Regions from separate parts of the Bradyrhizobium sp. USDA 3650 genome, predicted to be linked through region 3. Evidence: predicted binding sites of a transcription regulator. Region 3 holds the regulator's gene; each other region holds the start of a gene.

Region 1 (5,602 bases), 2.6 Mb from region 3:
CTCGGCAAACAGATCGGCGTCGACATTGCCGCCGGAGAGCACGATGACGACATTCTTGCCGGCAACATCAAGTCGTCCCGCAAGCAGCGCGGCCAGGCCCACCGCTCCGCCCGGCTCCACCACGAGCTTCAGCTCGCGATAGGCAAACGCGACGGCCGCGCCGACTTCCTTGTCCGATGCGGTCACGCCGCGCGCGAGCAGCTTGCTGTTGATCGCAAACGTCATCTCGCCGGGGATCAGGGCCATCAGCGCGTCACAGATGGTGCGGCCTGCCGGGCCGTGCGGCTCGCGATGACCTGCGGTCAGCGACAGGCCGTGATCGTCGAACGCCTCGGGCTCTGCGACGACGATTTGCGCCAGCGGATAGCGCGCCTTCACAGCCGTCGCGACGCCCGCGATCAGGCCTCCGCCGGAGGCCGGCGCCACCACGATGTCGGGGCTGAGGCCGAGCGCCGCCATGTCCTCGGCGATCTCGCGGCCGGCGGTGCCTTGGCCGGCGATGACGAAGGGATCGTCATAGGGCCTGACCAGCGTCGCACCGCGCTTCTCGGCGATGCCGCGCGAGATCGCCTCGCGGTCGTCGCGGTCGCGGTCGTACAGCACGACCTCGGCACCGTAGGATTTGGTGCGCTCGCGCTTCGACAACGGCGCATCCGCGGGCATCACGATGGTCGCCTGCATGTCGAGGATCTTGGCCGCCGCCGCCACGCCCTGGGCGTGGTTGCCGGAGGAGAACGCGACCACGCCACCGGCGCGCTTGTGCTGCGGGATCGAGGCGACCTTGTTGAAGGCACCGCGGAACTTGAACGAACCGGTGCGCTGGAGCATCTCCGGCTTGAGATAGACCTTTGCGCCGACACGTTCGTTGAGCACGGGAAAGGACAACAGCGGGGTGCGGACGGCGAAGGGTGCGATCACGCGCGCTGCGGCATCGATATCGGCAGGGCCGATCGGAAGGAGCTGTTCTGTCATGCCTGATGTTATCGCGGCGGATGAGGCGCGGGCAAGGCATCTCCGCGGGAGCATTCTGGGCTCTCAGGCGACGAATCGCGCCGGCTCCGCCCCGTTCCGGCCCGGCAGCACCGCGCCGACCGCCAAAATGCTGTCGACAAAAGCCCGGGCCGAGGCCTCCCAGGTGTAATTGGCGGCGAATTCGACGCAATCCTGCCGGGAGATGTCCAGCGCGGCGAAGCAGGCGCTGCGCAGATCGTGATCGAGCGCGCCGACCGGGGCATCGCCGATCACGTCGCGGGGCCCCTTCACCGGAAACGCCGCGACCGGCAGGCCGCTCGCCAGCGCTTCGAGCAGGACCAGGCCGAACGTGTCGGTCTTGCTCGGAAACACGAAGACGTCAGCGGCAGCATAGATGTCCGCCAGTTCCTCGCCGTGCTTCTCGCCAAGGAAGATCGCGTCCGGATAGGCCTGCTCCAGCGCGACACGCGCCGGACCGTCGCCGACGATCACCTTGGTGCCGGGCAGGTCGAGATCGAGGAACGCCTCGAGATTCTTCTCCACCGCGACTCGGCCGACCGAGAGGAACACCGGCGTCGGCAGGCAGAGATCAATCGCGCGGGGATGGAACAGATGGGTGTCGACGCCGCGCGGCCACAGCACGACATTGTCGAAGCCGCGCTCGGTCAGCTCGCTGGCGAGCGCCGGGGTTGCCGCCATCACAGCGCGGCTGGGGCTGTGGAATCGGCGCAGCGCCCGCCAGATCAGCGAGCCCGGCACCGGCACGCGTGCGCGGACATATTCGGGAAAGCGGGTGTGGAAGCTGGTCGTGAAGGGCAGCTTGCGCTGGCGGCAATAGCGGCGGACCATCAGGCCGATCGGCCCCTCCGTCGCGATGTGGATGCTATCAGGGTGTGCCTCTTCGATCAGCTTCGCGATTCTGCCCGGCCGCGGCATGGCCAGCCGCACGTCGCGATAGCTCGGCATCGCAAAGGTGCGGAACGATTGCGGCGTCAGGAACGAGAATTCGACGTCGAGGCTTTTGGCACCGTCAGCAAGTTTGGTCAGCGTCCGAACCACACCGTTGACTTGCGGGTGCCAGGCGTCGGTCGCGACCAGGATGCGCATCAGGCTAGCCTTGTCATGCAGCTCTGGCTGCGACCTGCGGGACCTGTGCCGGCTTCTCGGCCTGGTCCGCCCAGGTGATGATCTCGAAATGGCCGTCGTCGTGCTCGACCAGCGCCGTGCAGCTCTCGACCCAGTCGCCGCAATTCATGTAGCGGATGCCGCCCTCGTCGCGGATCACCGCGTAATGGATGTGGCCGCAGATCACGCCGTCGGCGTCGTGGCGCCGCGCTTCGGCGGCGAGCGCCTGCTCGAACGCGCCGATATAGTTCACCGCGTTCTTGACCTTCTGCTTGGCCCATTGCGACAGCGACCAATAGGGCACCTTGAACATGCGCCGGAAGAAGTTGACGAAGCGATTGAGCTGGATCGCGAAGTCGTAGGCCTTGTCGCCGAGATGAGCGAGCCAGCGTGCGTTCTGCACCACGAGGTCGAAGATGTCGCCATGGATGACGAGATAGCGCTTGCCGTCCGCGCCGGTGTGGACGGTGTTCTCGACCACGTCGATGCCGCCGAAATGCGTGCCGTAATAGTTGCGCAGGAACTCGTCGTGATTACCGGGGATGTAGATGACCTTGGCGCCCTTGCGCGCCTTGCGCAAAAGCTTCTGGACGAGGTCGTTATGCGATTGCGGCCAATGCCAGCTCGATTTCAGCGCCCAGCCGTCGACGATATCGCCGACGAGATAGATCGTGTCGGCATCATGGAAACGCAGGAAGTCGAGCAGAAGGTCGGCTTGTGAACCGCGGGCTCCGAGATGAACGTCGGAGATGAACAACGTGCGAAAGCGCCGCTCCGGGCTCTCGTCACTCACATCGTAACTTCCCATGCGCCAGCCTGTAACAATGTCCCGTGACAGGGGGATGACCAATTGAACCTTTGAGGCACCTTCGGATACGAATCGCGCTTGCCTCGCCCAACCCCGCGAATATCAGTCGCATGCGACAATCAGGCGACATGGCGTCGCAGCGGCCTCCGCAAGAACCCGGAACTGCATGGGTTCGATGGGTGAACCGCGGCGCGCTCGCGACCGGCGTCAGTAGAACTTGTGAAAATGATGGATCGGGCCGTGGCCGTGGCCGACGCTGAAGCGGTCGGCGGCCGCGATCGCGGCGCTGATCCAGGCCTTGGCGTTGCGCACGGCGCGCTCGAGATCCTCGCCTCTGGCGAGCCCCGCGGCGACCGCCGAGGACAGCGAGCAGCCGGTGCCATGGGTGTTGCGAGTGGCAACGCGCGGCGCGGCGAGCGCGATCGTGGTGCTGGCATCGACGAGATAGTCGATGCTCTCGGCGCCCTCGCCGTGCCCGCCCTTGATCAGGACCGCCCGGCAACCGAGCACCAGCAATCGGCGCCCCTGGCTCTCGATCTCGGCCTCGCTGGCCGCGACCGGTTCGCCGAGCAGAGCCGCGGCCTCGGGCAGATTGGGTGTGATCACCGAGGCCAGCGGCATCAGTTTGATCCGCAGGGCGTCGACGGCTTCGGAGGCGAGCAGGCGATCACCCGATGTCGCCACCATTACGGGATCGAGCACAATATGCCGGGGCGCCCAGCGCGACAGCGCGGCCGCGATCGCATCGATGCTGGCGGCTTGCGCCACCATGCCGATCTTGACCGCGCCGACCTCGAGATCGGAAAACACCGCGTCGATCTGCGCGGTGACGAATTCGGCGGGCACTGCATGAATGCCGGTGACGCCGCGCGTATTCTGCGCCGTCAGCGCCGTGATGGCGGACGCGCCAAAAACGCCCAGCGCGGCAAAGGTCTTCAGGTCGGCCTGGATGCCGGCGCCGCCGCTCGAATCGGAGCCGGCAATGGTCAGCGCGACGGGCGTCGTCATGGGGCGATCTTCAGCGTTTTCGAAGCCATGGCCCGTCCTAGCGCGCCTTTCCCAGCCCAGCAAGTTCGCTTGCTAAATCCGGCCGGGTTTGGCCTATTAGCCGCCAGATATGCTTTCGGAGTGACCGCGATGGTTCCCTTTTTCGTCCAGATCAAATGCAAGCTCGGCCAATCCTATGTGGTCGCCAATGCGCTTGCCGAAGCCGAGATCGCCTCCGAGATCTATTCCACGGCCGGGCAATACGACCTGCTGGTGAAGTTCTACGTCGACAACGACACCGATATCGGCCACTTCGTCAACGAGAAGGTGCAGGTGCTACCCGGCATCCAGGACACCCTCACCATCATCACCTTCAAGGCATTTGGCGCGAGTTGACGGTCCGGAAAAGGGGGCGGGCCTGATCAGGCGCCGCCCTCCTTGCGCTTGGGGCGGGGCGGACCGTCCACCGGCGGCAGCGATTTGAGATAGTCCGCCATCGCCGCGAGATCGTCGTCCGGCAATTGCGAGGTGTTCTTGATCACCCGCGTCATCGCGCCGCCGACGCTGTCGCCGTCCGGCAATTCGCCGGTCTTCAGGAAATACGCAATATCCTTCGCGCTCCACTCGCCAAGGCCCTTCTGGGTGATGTTGGGCACCCACCCCTCGCCTTCCGGATTGGGACCGCCGGCGAAGCGTTGCCCGGCGATGATGCCGCCAAGCGCGTTGCGCGGGCTGTGACATTCCGCGCAATGGCCAAAGCTGTTGACGAGATAGGCGCCGCGATTCCACTGCGGCGACTTCGCGCTGTCGGCGACGAAGGGCTTGCCGTCCAGAAATAAAAATTTCCAGATGCCGACGTTGCGCCGGATATTGAACGGAAAGCGCACGTCGTGGTCGCGCACCTTGCCTGCAACGGCCGGCAGCGTTTTCAGGTACGCAAAGAGATCGAGCACGTCCTCGCGCCTGGCGTGCTGATAGGACGTGTAGGGAAAGGCCGGAAAATAATGCCGGCCGTCCGGCGAGACCCCGTGCATCACCGCATTGACGAATTCGGCCTCGTTCCATTTGCCGATGCCGTCGGTCGGATCGGAGGAGATGTTCGGCGCGTAGAATGTTCCGAACGGCGACTTGATCGCGACGCCGCCGCCGAGCCTGAGACGATCCGGCTGGTCGGGGACGGCATGGCATGAGGCGCAGCCGCCGGCGTTGAACATCACCTCGCCATTGGCAAGATCAGGGGCGCGGGCGGGCGCGGTGCCGGCGGCCGCCACCTCCGGCGCGCTGAGCCACCAATAGACGCCCACTGCAGCGAGCACGGCGAGCAACGCCACGGAGATTGTTCGTCGCAACATACGGTCCTTTCGTCGTCGCGGCGAAGCTTATGACCGATGTCCTCGCGGCTCCAGCCACGAAGAATTTAGCCCACCGCGGCCAGAAACGGGAATAAACTGAAATGCCGGCTGTTGGAAGTTTGGCAGCCCAAACGGGTTCAGCAGGGAGAAAAACATGAACAAGATCGTCATTGCCATGTCAGTGCTTGGCGCCGTTGCTTTTGCGGGTTCGGCCAGCGCCGAAAAGCTGAAAGCAACGCTCGACGCCAAGTCCGAGGTCCCCGCAACGACCAGCAGCGGCACCGGAACGGCCGATCTGGATTACGACGCCGCCAGCAAGAAGCTGTCCTGGAAGCTCACCTATTCCGGCCTGTCCGGC
Region 2 (5,602 bases), 180 kb from region 3:
TTCGCTCATGACGCGGTCCACGGCGAGGCCAAGCTGCTCCGAGATTTGATCGAGCGTGATTTCCGGCACGCTTTGGTCGCCACGCCGTGCACTGGCGAGCAGGCGATGGGCGTTCTCGATGGCGCGTTCGCCGCCCTTGACTGCGACATACATGCTTAGCTTCCCTTGCTCACGAGGCGCGTGGTGCGCGGGATCGCAACCACGGCATTGTCGGCGACCAACACCACATCGATGCCGCGCGGAAACAGCGTTTCGTTGACACGCAGGCGCTCGAACAGGTCAAACGGCTTGATCGACGCCTGGAGCGTGGCGACGCCGTCGATGCCGGGACCGCGCAGCTCGAAGCTGCGTCCGGAATCCAGGCTCTCGACCTGAAGGATCAGCGTGGTCGACCGATCCGGATATTCGCTGGTGCCCAGCGCGAAGCGCTCGAGCGAAGGCAGCGCCCCACCGTCGCTGATCAGCGCGAAGCTTGCGATGGAAGAATCCTGCACCACCGGCGCGCCGGTGTGGAATTTCAGCCATTTCACGACGTCGGAACTCTCCGCCATCCGCCCATCGAGCCAGAGCGGTGTGTCGTGGTCGAACAGCGTCAACGCGATCGCGGCCGTGCCGCGCATCATCGTTTGAGGCGCTCCTGATGTCGGCACGATGCGCTGGACCGATCCCGGCCGCGCCATCGCGTCCATCACCGAACGAAAGGTCGATTGCGCCGACAGCACCTTATCGGCGAACCCCGGCGGCAGTTCCGCAATCGTGGTCATGAGCTCACCCCTCACCGCGCACCATGGTGTAGAAATCAACCTTCGTCGCAGCGGTCTCGGCCGCCACCTGTTCGCGCCTGACCATCAGCTGCTCACGCAACGGCCCGATGATTTCCCGTTCCACCGCGGCGCCGAAATCGCTGGACTGCACCAGCGCATCGCACAGCGCGATCAACCGCGCCTTCTCACCGTCGCGACCGAGCGTGTAACCGAAGCCGACCTCGCCGCTCGCGAGCCTGACAGCCGCGCGCGACACCGCGGCTTCGCCGAGGTTGAACGGCGCACCGTCGCCGCCGACCCGGCCGCGCAGCATCACGAGGCCGTTTTCCGGCGCGCGCAGATCCTGATGCGCCGGTAGGGCTAGAGCGCGGAGGCGAGCGGCGATCTCGCCCGCCTCCGCGTGCGCCAGCACGGCCATTGCGGCCTGGCGCTGGGCTTGCTGATTGTTGTGCTGGGTCACCACATCCACCGACTTTTCTGCAGAACTTGCCGAATCCAAGTTGTCTATGATACTAGACAACTTGATACCGGAGCGCCATGACTGTTTCGTGACAAAGGCGTGATTTCTGGAGTAGCTTCCAGGCCACATGAGCATGCAGGACACAGCCTCCTCCGGCGTCGCGTTGTGGCGCCTCGTTGCCGACGGCATCGAGCGCGGCATCGCCGACGGCCGCTTTGCGGCCGGCGACAAGCTGCCGGGCGAGGTGGAGATCGCCGAAACCTATCGCGTGAACCGCCACACCGTGCGACGCGCGCTGGCCGCGCTTGCGGAGCGCGGCATTGTGCGGGCCGAGCGCGGCAGCGGAACCTATGTCGAGGCGCAGAAGCTCGCTTATCCACTGCGCTCGCGGACCCGTTTCTCCGAGATCGTCGGCGCGGACGGCCGCGAACCGCATGGCCGGTTGATCGAGGCGTCCGATGATGTCGCGACCCGCGAACTCGCGCGGGAGCTCGGTCTCAAGGCCGGCGCACCATTGGTGCGCATCGAGGCGATGCGCCTCGCCGACCGCACGCCGATCTGCGTCTCCACGACGTGGCTGTCGGCGCAGCTATTCCCGGGTGCGGGCGACGTCTTTGCCGCGACCCGCTCGATGACGAAACTGCTCGAGCATTACGGCGTCCGCGACTATCGCCGCGGCGCGACCCGGATCACCGCCGGCATCGTCGACGCAACCGACGCCGCACGGCTCGATCTGGCGCTGGGACGGCCGATCCTGGTGGTCGACGCCACCGACCACGATCTCGACGGCAAGCCGCTGGTGACCAAGCATTCGCGCTTTGCCGCGGAGCGGGTGGAGTTTCTGGTGGAGAACGGGTGAACGGCTGCTCTCTGCCCCTCTCCCCTTGCGGGAGAGGGTGGCTCGCCGCGTTAGCGGCGAGACGGGTGAGGGGTATGTCTCCACACGCACTGAACTGAATCTGCGGATGCAGACCCCTCATCCGGCGCTTCGCGCCACCTTCTCCCACAAGGGGAGAAGGAAGAAAGTTACGCCACCGCCCTTCGGCCGATGATGGCGAAGCGGCGAGTTTGCCCGAAACAAAATCGATCGCCGCAACAGCGATCAGGATCATCAGGATCAGGAACGAGACCTTCTGCCATTCCAGCACGCGGATCTGCTCGGCGAGCTGGAGGCCGATGCCGCCGGCGCCGACGATGCCGATGATGGTGGCCGAGCGCGTGTTCGACTCGATGAAATAGAGCACCTGCCCGGCGATCACGGGCAGGACCTGTGGTAGCAGACCGAAGCGGATCTCGTGCAGCGCACTGCCGCCGGAGGCGCGGATGCCTTCGACCTGCTTCTGGTCGGCGCCCTCGATCGCCTCCGAGAACAGTTTTCCGAACGCGCCGAAATCCGACACGGCAATGGCGAGCACGCCGGCAAACGGCCCGAGCCCGACCACGTTGATCCACACCAGCGCCCAGATCAGCGTGTCGACGCCGCGGATCGAATCCAGGAAACGCCGAATCGGGAAGCGCAAAATGCTCGACGGCACGACGTTACGCGCGGCAAGAAGACTGACCGGCAGCGCGAACAGTGCGGCCAGCGTCGTGCCGAGTAGCGCGATCGACAGCGTCTCGCCCAGCGCCTTCAGATAGACCGGCAGTGACGAGCCGGGATCCGGCGGGATCATCATCAGGCTGATCCAGCCGAGCTGGCTGAGGCCGGCGACGAAGCGCGAGGGCGAGAAATCGAGATCGACCAGGCCATAGACCAGGATCGCGAACGCCGCGACGATCATCGCCGGCATCGCGAGCCGGGCCGAGGCCGGCCGGTCGAACACATCAGGGTAGCGCGCGCGAAGCGCGGCGGTGTCGATCTCCCGCGGTCCCGTCACGTCCGCGCCTCCTTGCCGAACAGACGGCCGCGCAGCCAGCCGGTGCTGATGTCAATGATGAAGACCGTGACGATGATGGTGAGCAGGATCGCGCTGACGTCGGAGTAATAGAACTTGCGGATGGCGACGACGAGCTCCTGGCCGATGCCGCCGGCGCCGACGAAGCCCATCACGGAGGCCTCCCGGACATTGATCTCGAAGCGCAGCAGCGCGTAGCTGGCATAACCCGCGGTGACCTGCGGCAGGATAGCGAAGCGCATGCAAGCGAGCCAGCTCGCGCCGGTCGAGCGGATGCCTTCGACCGGCTTCATGTCGGCGTTCTCGACGATCTCGGAGAACAGCTTTCCGAGCGCGCCGGTGGAGTGAATCGCAATCGCCAGCACGCCCGCCATCGGTCCGAGCCCGAAGGCGATCACGAAGATCAGCGCAAACACGATGCCGGGCACCGTGCGGGCGAATTCGAGCAGACGCCGCACCACGAAGCGCAGCCAGGGCGCGGGCGAGGTGTTTTCAGCCGCGAGGAAGTTCAGGCAGAATGCAAAAGTCGCGCCGATCAGCGTGCCGACATAGGAGATCAGCAGGGTCTCGCCGAGCATCTTCAGCCATTTCTGCCAGCCCCAGAGCCACTCGCCGACATCGGTCCAGACGCGCTGGCCGGTGTCGAGTGTGAGGATGCGGTCGAAATAGCTGATGAAATTGCCGTAATGGGTGAACAGCGTGCGCAGATTCACTTCGGCGCCGATCGCCGCCAGACACAGTGCAGCGGCGAACACCACGGCTCCGAACAGGAGGCGCCATCGCTTGCGCGCGACCGCCTGGCGATAGGCGGCGTTGAGTACGGCGAGCTGCTGCTCGGGGAGGATCGAAACCGCGACGGTCATCTGATCAGGAAAGGTGGTCGATCAAAGAGAAAGAGCCGGGTCCATCGACCCGGCTCCAGTGGCATCGTCCCGAAACTCAGGACGCCTTCTTCTTACGCAGCGCATCGACGAACTTGATCAGCTCGATCGTGCCATCCCAATCCTTGGTGGTCGCGGGATGAAAACCCTTCTTCTGGCCGTCCTGGAGGCGGTCGAAGGCCGCCTTGTCCTTGGCCGGCGCGTCGAAGAACGCCTTCGCGATCGCAGCTTTGGCGTCTTCCGGCAGGTCGGAATTGTAGGCATAGGGGCCGTTGATGATCGGCGCCGACTTGTGGATGATGCGGAAATCGTCCTTCTTCATCGCCGAGCCGTCGGCATTCTTCAGCATGCCCTTGGTCAGCATCTGCGCCAGGGTCGAATCGTCATCGCTGGTCCACTGGTTGGCGGCGACGTCGACCGTGCCCTGCGCCAGCGCCAGGATCGCGTTCTCGTGGCTGCCGGTGAAGACGACCTTGCTGAAATAGGTGTCGGCATCCGTGATGCCCATCTTGTCGAGCTCGAAGCGCGGCACGTTGTTGCCGGAGGTTGAGTTCGGGTCGACCAGGCCGAGGTTCTTGCCCTTGAGCTGGTCGATGCTCTTGTAGGCGCTGTTCGCCTTGACGAAGAACACCGAGTAATAGCCGGTCGAGCCGTCGGAATTGATGTCGTTGGCGAAGGCGTCGGTCTTGACGCCGGTCAGGCGGGCGCGAGCGAACGAGGCAGAACCGTAACTCGCGATGTGGATATTGCCGGCGCGCTGGCCTTCGATCACGGCCGCGTAGTCGTTGGCGATGCGCAGCGTGACTTTCACGCCCAATTCCTTGGAGAGATAGTTCATGAACGGCGCCCAGCGCTCGGTGACGCCCGAGGCGTTTTCCGCCGGAATGACCGCGAAGGTCAGTTCGGGATATTTGGTTTTCCAGTCCTCGGCGGAAGCCGAAGCCGTGAACGCGAGCGCGGCGGCGCCGGCAAGAATCAATCTGCGAGTAATCATGATAGCCTCTTCATGGGTTGAGGTCGGTTGACGCAAAACTGGTGGGTCCTGATGCGGCGCGGCTCAGGCGGCGGCCGCCGTTCCAAGCGCCGGAATGCCTTGTCGCACCGGTGCAGGCGTGCCGCCCATGACATCGGCGGCTTCGAGATCGTAGAGCTCGCGCGCAACGTGCTCGGTCAGCTCGGCTGGCGCGCCGTCGAACACGACGCGCCCCTGCGCCATACCGATCAGGCGGTCGCAATAGCTGCGCGCCAGGTCGAGCGAATGCAGATTGCAGAGCACGGTGATGCCGAAATGCTTGTTGATGCGCAGCAGCGCATCCATCACGATCTTGGTGTTGCGCGGATCGAGCGAGGCGATCGGCTCGTCGGCGAGGATGATGTCGGGCTGCTGCACCAGCGCGCGGGCGATCGCCACGCGCTGCTGCTGGCCGCCCGAGAGCTGGTCGGCGCGCTGGGCTGCGAGCGGGGCGATGTCGAACTGCTCAAGCGCGGACATCGCCAGCGCCTTGTCCTGCTCGGGCCAGGTCTGCGACAGCGAGCGCCAGGCCGGCATCGTCGCGAGCCGTCCCATCAGGACATTGGTGAGAACATCGAGCCGGCCGACCA
Region 3 (5,602 bases):
TCGGCGTCGGTGCCGAGCATGATCGGCGCGCCGGTCGCCTTGATGAAGTCGCGCATCGCCTTTTTCGGCGCGAGCTCCGGAGGCGTCGCGACATTGAGCTGGAACTTGAAGCGCTCGGCGGCGTGCGCCCAGGACGCCAGCACGTTGTTGTCGTCACCGGTCCAGGCCACGGTCTTGCCCTCGATCGGGCCGCGATGTTCCTCATAAGTCATGAGGTCGGCCATCACCTGGCAGGGATGCGAGCGCCGCGTCAGGCCGTTGATGACGGGCACGGTGGCGTTCGCCGCGAGCTCCAGCAGGGCATCGTGATTGAGGATGCGGATCATGATGGCGTCGACATAGCGCGACAGCACGCGCGCGGTGTCGGCGATGGTCTCGCCGCGGCCGAGCTGCATCTCGGCGCCGGTGAGCATGATGGGCTCGCCGCCGAGCTGGCGCATGGCGACATCGAACGACACCCGCGTCCGCGTCGAGGGGCGCTCGAAGATCATCGCCAGCGTCTTGCCTTCGAGCGGCCTGACCGGCTGATGCGCCTTCTGCTTCGCCTTCATCGCGGTGGACGCGGCCAGCATGCGCTTGAGCTCCGACAGCGGCAGCTCGTTGATGTCGAGGAAGTGCTTCGGTGTTTTCTTCGGTGCTTTATCGGGCGACTTGCTCATCAGCTTGCCGCCCGCTTGTTGCCGGACAAGGCCGTGCAGGCGCGCTCGAGCCGCCCGACGCTGTCCTCGATCTCGGCTTCGGTGACGATCAAAGGCGGCAGGAAACGCACGACATTGTCGCCGGCGCCGACCGTGAGCAGCTTCTCTGCGCGCAAGGCGGCAACGAGATCGCCCGAAGGCACCACGGCCTTGATGCCGATCAGGAGGCCCTCGCCGCGCACTTCGCTGACGACATCGCTATGACGGTCGATCACGGAGGCGAGCTTCTGCTTCAGCAGCAGCGACATCCTCTGCACGTGGTCGAAGAAGCCGGGCTTGAGCATGACGTCGAGCACGGCGTTCGCCGCCGAGATCGCGAGCGGATTGCCGCCGAAGGTCGAACCGTGCGAGCCCGGCGTCATGCCGGACGCCGCTTCCGCGGTCGCAAGGCAGGCGCCGATCGGGAAGCCGCCGCCGAGCGCCTTGGCCAGCGACATCACGTCGGGTTCGACGCCAAGGCGGCGGTATGCGAACAGATCGCCGGTGCGGCCCATGCCGGTCTGCACCTCGTCGAAGGCGAGCAACAGACCCTTCTCGTCGCAGAGCTGGCGCAACGCCCTGAGGAAGGCGGGCGTTGCCGAACGCACACCGCCCTCGCCCTGGATCGGCTCGATCAGGATGCCGGCGGTCTGCGGACCGATCGCCTTTTTCACCGCATCGAGATCGCCATGCGCAACCTGGTCGAAGCCCTCCATCGGGGGGCCGAAACCTTCGAGATATTTTGCCGAACCCGTCGCGGCCAGCGTCGCCAGGGTGCGGCCATGGAAGGCGCCTTCGAAGGTGATCATGCGATAGCGGTCGGGATGGCCCTTCGCGGCGTGATAACGGCGCACGACCTTGATCACGCATTCCAGCGCTTCGGCGCCGGAATTGCAGAAGAACACGAAGTCCGCGAAACTTTCATTGCACAGGCGCGCGGCGAGCTTTTCGCCGTCCGGGCTCTGGAACAGGTTCGACATGTGCCAGAGCTTCGTGGCCTGCTCCTGCAACGCCGCGACCAGCGCCGGATGGGCATGGCCGAGCGCATTCACCGCCACCCCGGAGGTGAAATCGAGATAGCGCTCGCCATTGGTCGCGATCAGCCAGCAGCCTTCGCCACGCTCGAAACCGAGGTCGGACCTGGCGAAAACGGGGAGCAAATGCGGCGCTGCGCTGTTAGTCATGACGGTCACTTGAATGTTGCGGACGGTGTGAGCGTGCATTGCGCAACGCACCATCGACCGGCCCGGAAAACGAAACGTGCCGCCTCTTGAGGGCGGCACGTGCGACTATCTTAGGCCTGGTGAAACGGGTGTCAATGCCGCCCGGAAAGCCTCGCGAAACGCTGAATCCGTAGTCTTGCGGTGCCGATTTTGCGGGATTTAGCCACGGAACATGTGGAAGCGAGTCGGCGGACTCTTGCGCGGGAGTCACGCCATATTGTAGCGTTTGGATTGTCAGATACGACATCTCGTGCAGTGGTTCTGATCTTTAAGTCCTTATGTACCGGCGTAAACGTTCGGGCGTTCAAGACGCGCCCGGCGAGCCTTAAGGGATTCTGACGGCACGGGTTTTTGAAGGCTTAGGCATTCGCTGCGAGGCCCCAGGATGGCTGGCGCGCAGCGAGGGAAAGGGTGCAATGACGGTTTTGACCTGGTCCGATGATCGCGTCGAGCAGCTGAAAAAGCTCTGGGAGGCCGGACTTTCGGCCAGCCAGATCGCGGCGGAGCTCGGCAATGTGACCCGCAATGCCGTGATCGGCAAAGTGCACAGGCTCGGCCTTTCGGGCCGCGCCAAGAGCCCGTCATCGGCAGCGCCGCGGCCGCGCAAGGCGCGTCCCGCGCAGCACATGATGCGGGTGAGCCGCCCGATCTCGCGCGGCAACACCGCGCTGGCGCAGGCCTTCGAGGTCGAGGCTGAGCCGGATCCGGTCACCTACGACAACGTGGTGCCGATGAGCCAGCGGCTGTCGCTGCTGGAATTGAACGAGGCGACCTGCCACTGGCCGGTCGGCGATCCCTCGAGCCCGGACTTCTTCTTCTGCGGTGGACGGGCGCTGTCCGGCCTGCCCTATTGCGCCCAGCACTCGCGGGTTGCGTACCAGCCGGCGTCGGATCGGCGCCGCGCACCGGTGAAGCCGGGTCCGCGGTAAGCTAGCGCACGATCAGTCATCACGCGCGGCGCCTCAATAAATGCAGTGTCGTCCCGGCGAAGGCCGGGACCCATACTCCGAGCACTTAGTTGTTGTGCGAAAGGGTAACTCCGAGTCTTCGCCAAACCGCGCCCTGTGGTTATGGGTCCCGGCCTTCGCCGGGACGACATCGGACATGTCACGGCAGTTAGTAACCTAACCGCAGAAACCTACACCTGCTCCGCCTTGGCAAACCGATCATCCAGCGCGTAACCGGCGCCGCGGACGGTGCGGATCGGATCCTGCTCGCGCCCGAGATTGAGCAGCTTGCGCAGGCGGCCGATATGCACGTCGACAGTGCGCTCGTCGATATAGATGTCGCGGCCCCAGACGCTGTCGAGCAGCTGCTCGCGCGAGAACACCCGCCCCGGGTGCTCCAGGAAGAACTCCAGCAGGCGATATTCGGTCGGACCGAGATCGATCGGCCGGCCCGAGCGTGCCACGCGGCGCTTGTCGCGGTCGAGCTCGATGTCGCCGAAAGCAAGGACGGTGGCGAGCCGCTCGGGGCTTGCGCGCCGCAGCAGGCCTTTCACGCGCGCCAGCAGCTCCGGCACCGAGAACGGCTTGACGATGTAATCGTCGGCGCCGGTCGCAAGACCCCGCACCCGCTCGCTCTCCTCGCCGCGCGCGGTGAGCATGATGATCGGGAGCTGCTTGGTCTCGGGACGGGTGCGAAGCCGCCGGCACAATTCAATGCCTGACAGGCCCGGCAGCATCCAGTCGAGCACGATCAGGTCGGGGATGTGCTCCTTGAGGCGGGTGTCGGCGTCGTCGCCGCGCATCACCGTCTCGACGTCATAGCCGTCGCCTTCGAGGTTGTAGCGGAGAAGCTCGGTCAGGGCTTCCTCGTCCTCAACCACCATAATGCGTGCGCCCATCGGGTCGTCGCTCCTTAAGTCTTCAGGTGTTCGGTACCGTGTTGGCAAAGGTCGTCATGTCGCCCTTCGGCCGCTTGTCGGTGATCGCCTGGCCCTCGATCATGTAGAACACGGTCTCGGCGATGTTGGTGGCGTGATCGCCGATCCGCTCGATGTTCTTGGCGCAGAACATCAGATGGATGCAGAACGAGATGTTGCGCGGATCCTCCATCATGTAGGTGAGGAGCTCGCGGAACAGCGAGGTGCAGATGGCGTCGACCTCCTCGTCGCCCTTCCACACCGCCATCGCCGCCGGCAAATCATGCGCGGCATAAGCGTCCAGCACCGACTTGACCTGCTGCTGCACGAGGTCGGTCATGTGCTCGAGGCCGCGGAACAGCTTGAGCGGATGGAAGTCCGTCTCCAGCGCCGCGACGCGCTTGCCCATGTTCTTGGCGAGGTCGCCGATGCGCTCGAGATCGGTCGCGACGCGCATGGCGCCGACGATCTCGCGCAGATCGACCGCCATCGGCTGGCGACGTGCGATGGTGAGCACCGCGCGCTCCTCGATGCGCTTCTGCAGCGCGTCGAGCTCGGTGTCGATGGCGACGACGCGCTGGCCGAGCGGGACGTCGCGGCGGATCAATGCGTCGACGGACTCGACGATCATGCGCTCGGCGATGCCGCCCATCTCGGCAACCAGGCGCGTGAGTTCCTGGAGGTCGGTGTCGAAGGCCTTTGCGGTATGTTCAGAACCCATGTCGCGTCTCCTAGCCGAACCGGCCGGTGATGTAATCCTGCGTGCGCCGGTCGGTCGGCGACGTGAAGATCTTGCTGGTGTCGTCGAACTCGATCAGCTCGCCGAGATACATGAAGGCGGTCTTGTCGGAGACGCGCGCCGCCTGCTGCATGTTGTGGGTGACGATCGCGATCGTGTAATCCTCGGACAGCTCCTGGATCAGCTCCTCGACCTTGGCGGTCGAGATCGGGTCGAGCGCCGAACAGGGTTCGTCGAACAGGATCACCTCGGGCCGCACCGCGACGGTGCGGGCGATGCAGAGGCGTTGCTGCTGGCCGCCGGAGAGCGACAGGCCGGAGGCGTTGAGCTTGTCCTTGACCTCGTTCCACAGCGCGCCGCCGCGCAGCGCCTTCTCGACGCGGCCGTCCATCTCGGACTTCGAGATCTTCTCATAGAGACGGATGCCGAACGCGATGTTCTCGTAGATCGTCATCGGGAACGGCGTCGGCTTCTGGAACACCATGCCGACGCGGGCGCGCAGCAAATTGAGGTCCAGCTTGCCGTCGAGGATGTTGGTCTGATCGAGCATGAGCTGACCGGTGGCGCGCTGGCCGGGATAGAGGTCGTACATCCGGTTGAAGATGCGCAGCAGGGTCGACTTGCCGCAGCCCGACGGGCCGATGAACGCGGTGACACGGTTGGCGCCGAGCGTCAGGTTGATGTTCTTCAGCGCGTGGTGCTCGCCGTAATAGAAATTCAGGTTGCGTACGGTCACCTTGGGCGGCGCCTCCGGCAGCACCGGCGCGTGCGGCAGGCCACCGGACGCGCTCATCGATACGGAAAGATCACTCATTTTGCGGTCCTCTCGGCGCCAAGGATGCGCGCGCCAATATTCAGGGCAAGAACGGTCAGGGTGATGAGCAGCGCTCCGCTCCAGGCCAACTGCTTCCAGTAGGCATAGGGGCTCTGCACGAAGTTGTTGATGGTGACAGGCAGGTTCGCCATCGTCTTGTTCAGGCCGAGGCTGAAGAACTGGTTCGACAGCGCGGTGAACAGCAGCGGCGCGGTTTCACCGGCGACGCGAGCGGTCGCGAGCAGCACGCCGGTGATGAGACCCGATCGGGCAGCCCGATAAGCG

The links. Region 3 encodes PhoB, which activates phosphate uptake and scavenging genes when phosphate is short. Its sites were predicted from a motif close to TGTCATNNANCTGTCAT; they were not measured.
Region 1: a site for PhoB is predicted at 2,929-2,945, ahead of ACVIN2_RS35040 (UDP-2,3-diacylglucosamine diphosphatase). Genes of this name have one in related genera too.
Region 2: a site for PhoB is predicted at 1,302-1,318, ahead of phnF (phosphonate metabolism transcriptional regulator PhnF). Genes of this name have one in related genera too.

The regions. Positions count from the first base shown of each region.
Region 1 is NZ_JBSRZG010000001.1:7,445,691-7,451,292, reverse strand. It holds gene ACVIN2_RS35050 (threonine/serine dehydratase) at 1-972, opposite strand, end outside; gene ACVIN2_RS35045 (glycosyltransferase family 4 protein) at 1,036-2,079, opposite strand; gene ACVIN2_RS35040 (UDP-2,3-diacylglucosamine diphosphatase) at 2,093-2,905, opposite strand; gene thiD (bifunctional hydroxymethylpyrimidine kinase/phosphomethylpyrimidine kinase) at 3,113-3,913, opposite strand; gene ACVIN2_RS35030 (Lrp/AsnC ligand binding domain-containing protein) at 4,043-4,288, shown strand; gene ACVIN2_RS35025 (c-type cytochrome) at 4,315-5,244, opposite strand; gene ACVIN2_RS35020 (CHRD domain-containing protein) at 5,399-5,602, shown strand, end outside.
Region 2 is NZ_JBSRZG010000001.1:5,037,032-5,042,633, reverse strand. It holds gene ACVIN2_RS23475 (carbon-phosphorus lyase complex subunit PhnI) at 1-153, opposite strand, end outside; gene phnH (phosphonate C-P lyase system protein PhnH) at 156-764, opposite strand; gene phnG (phosphonate C-P lyase system protein PhnG) at 769-1,233, opposite strand; gene phnF (phosphonate metabolism transcriptional regulator PhnF) at 1,352-2,083, shown strand; partial or broken gene phnE (phosphonate ABC transporter, permease protein PhnE) at 2,251-3,101, opposite strand; gene phnE (phosphonate ABC transporter, permease protein PhnE) at 3,098-3,982, opposite strand; gene phnD (phosphonate ABC transporter substrate-binding protein) at 4,059-4,994, opposite strand; gene phnC (phosphonate ABC transporter ATP-binding protein) at 5,058-5,602, opposite strand, start outside.
Region 3 is NZ_JBSRZG010000001.1:4,858,201-4,863,802, reverse strand. It holds gene argF (ornithine carbamoyltransferase) at 1-659, opposite strand, end outside; gene ACVIN2_RS22600 (acetylornithine transaminase) at 659-1,861, opposite strand; gene ACVIN2_RS22595 (GcrA family cell cycle regulator) at 2,317-2,829, shown strand; gene phoB (phosphate regulon transcriptional regulator PhoB) at 3,039-3,746, opposite strand; gene phoU (phosphate signaling complex protein PhoU) at 3,769-4,485, opposite strand; gene pstB (phosphate ABC transporter ATP-binding protein PstB) at 4,496-5,317, opposite strand; gene pstA (phosphate ABC transporter permease PstA) at 5,314-5,602, opposite strand, start outside.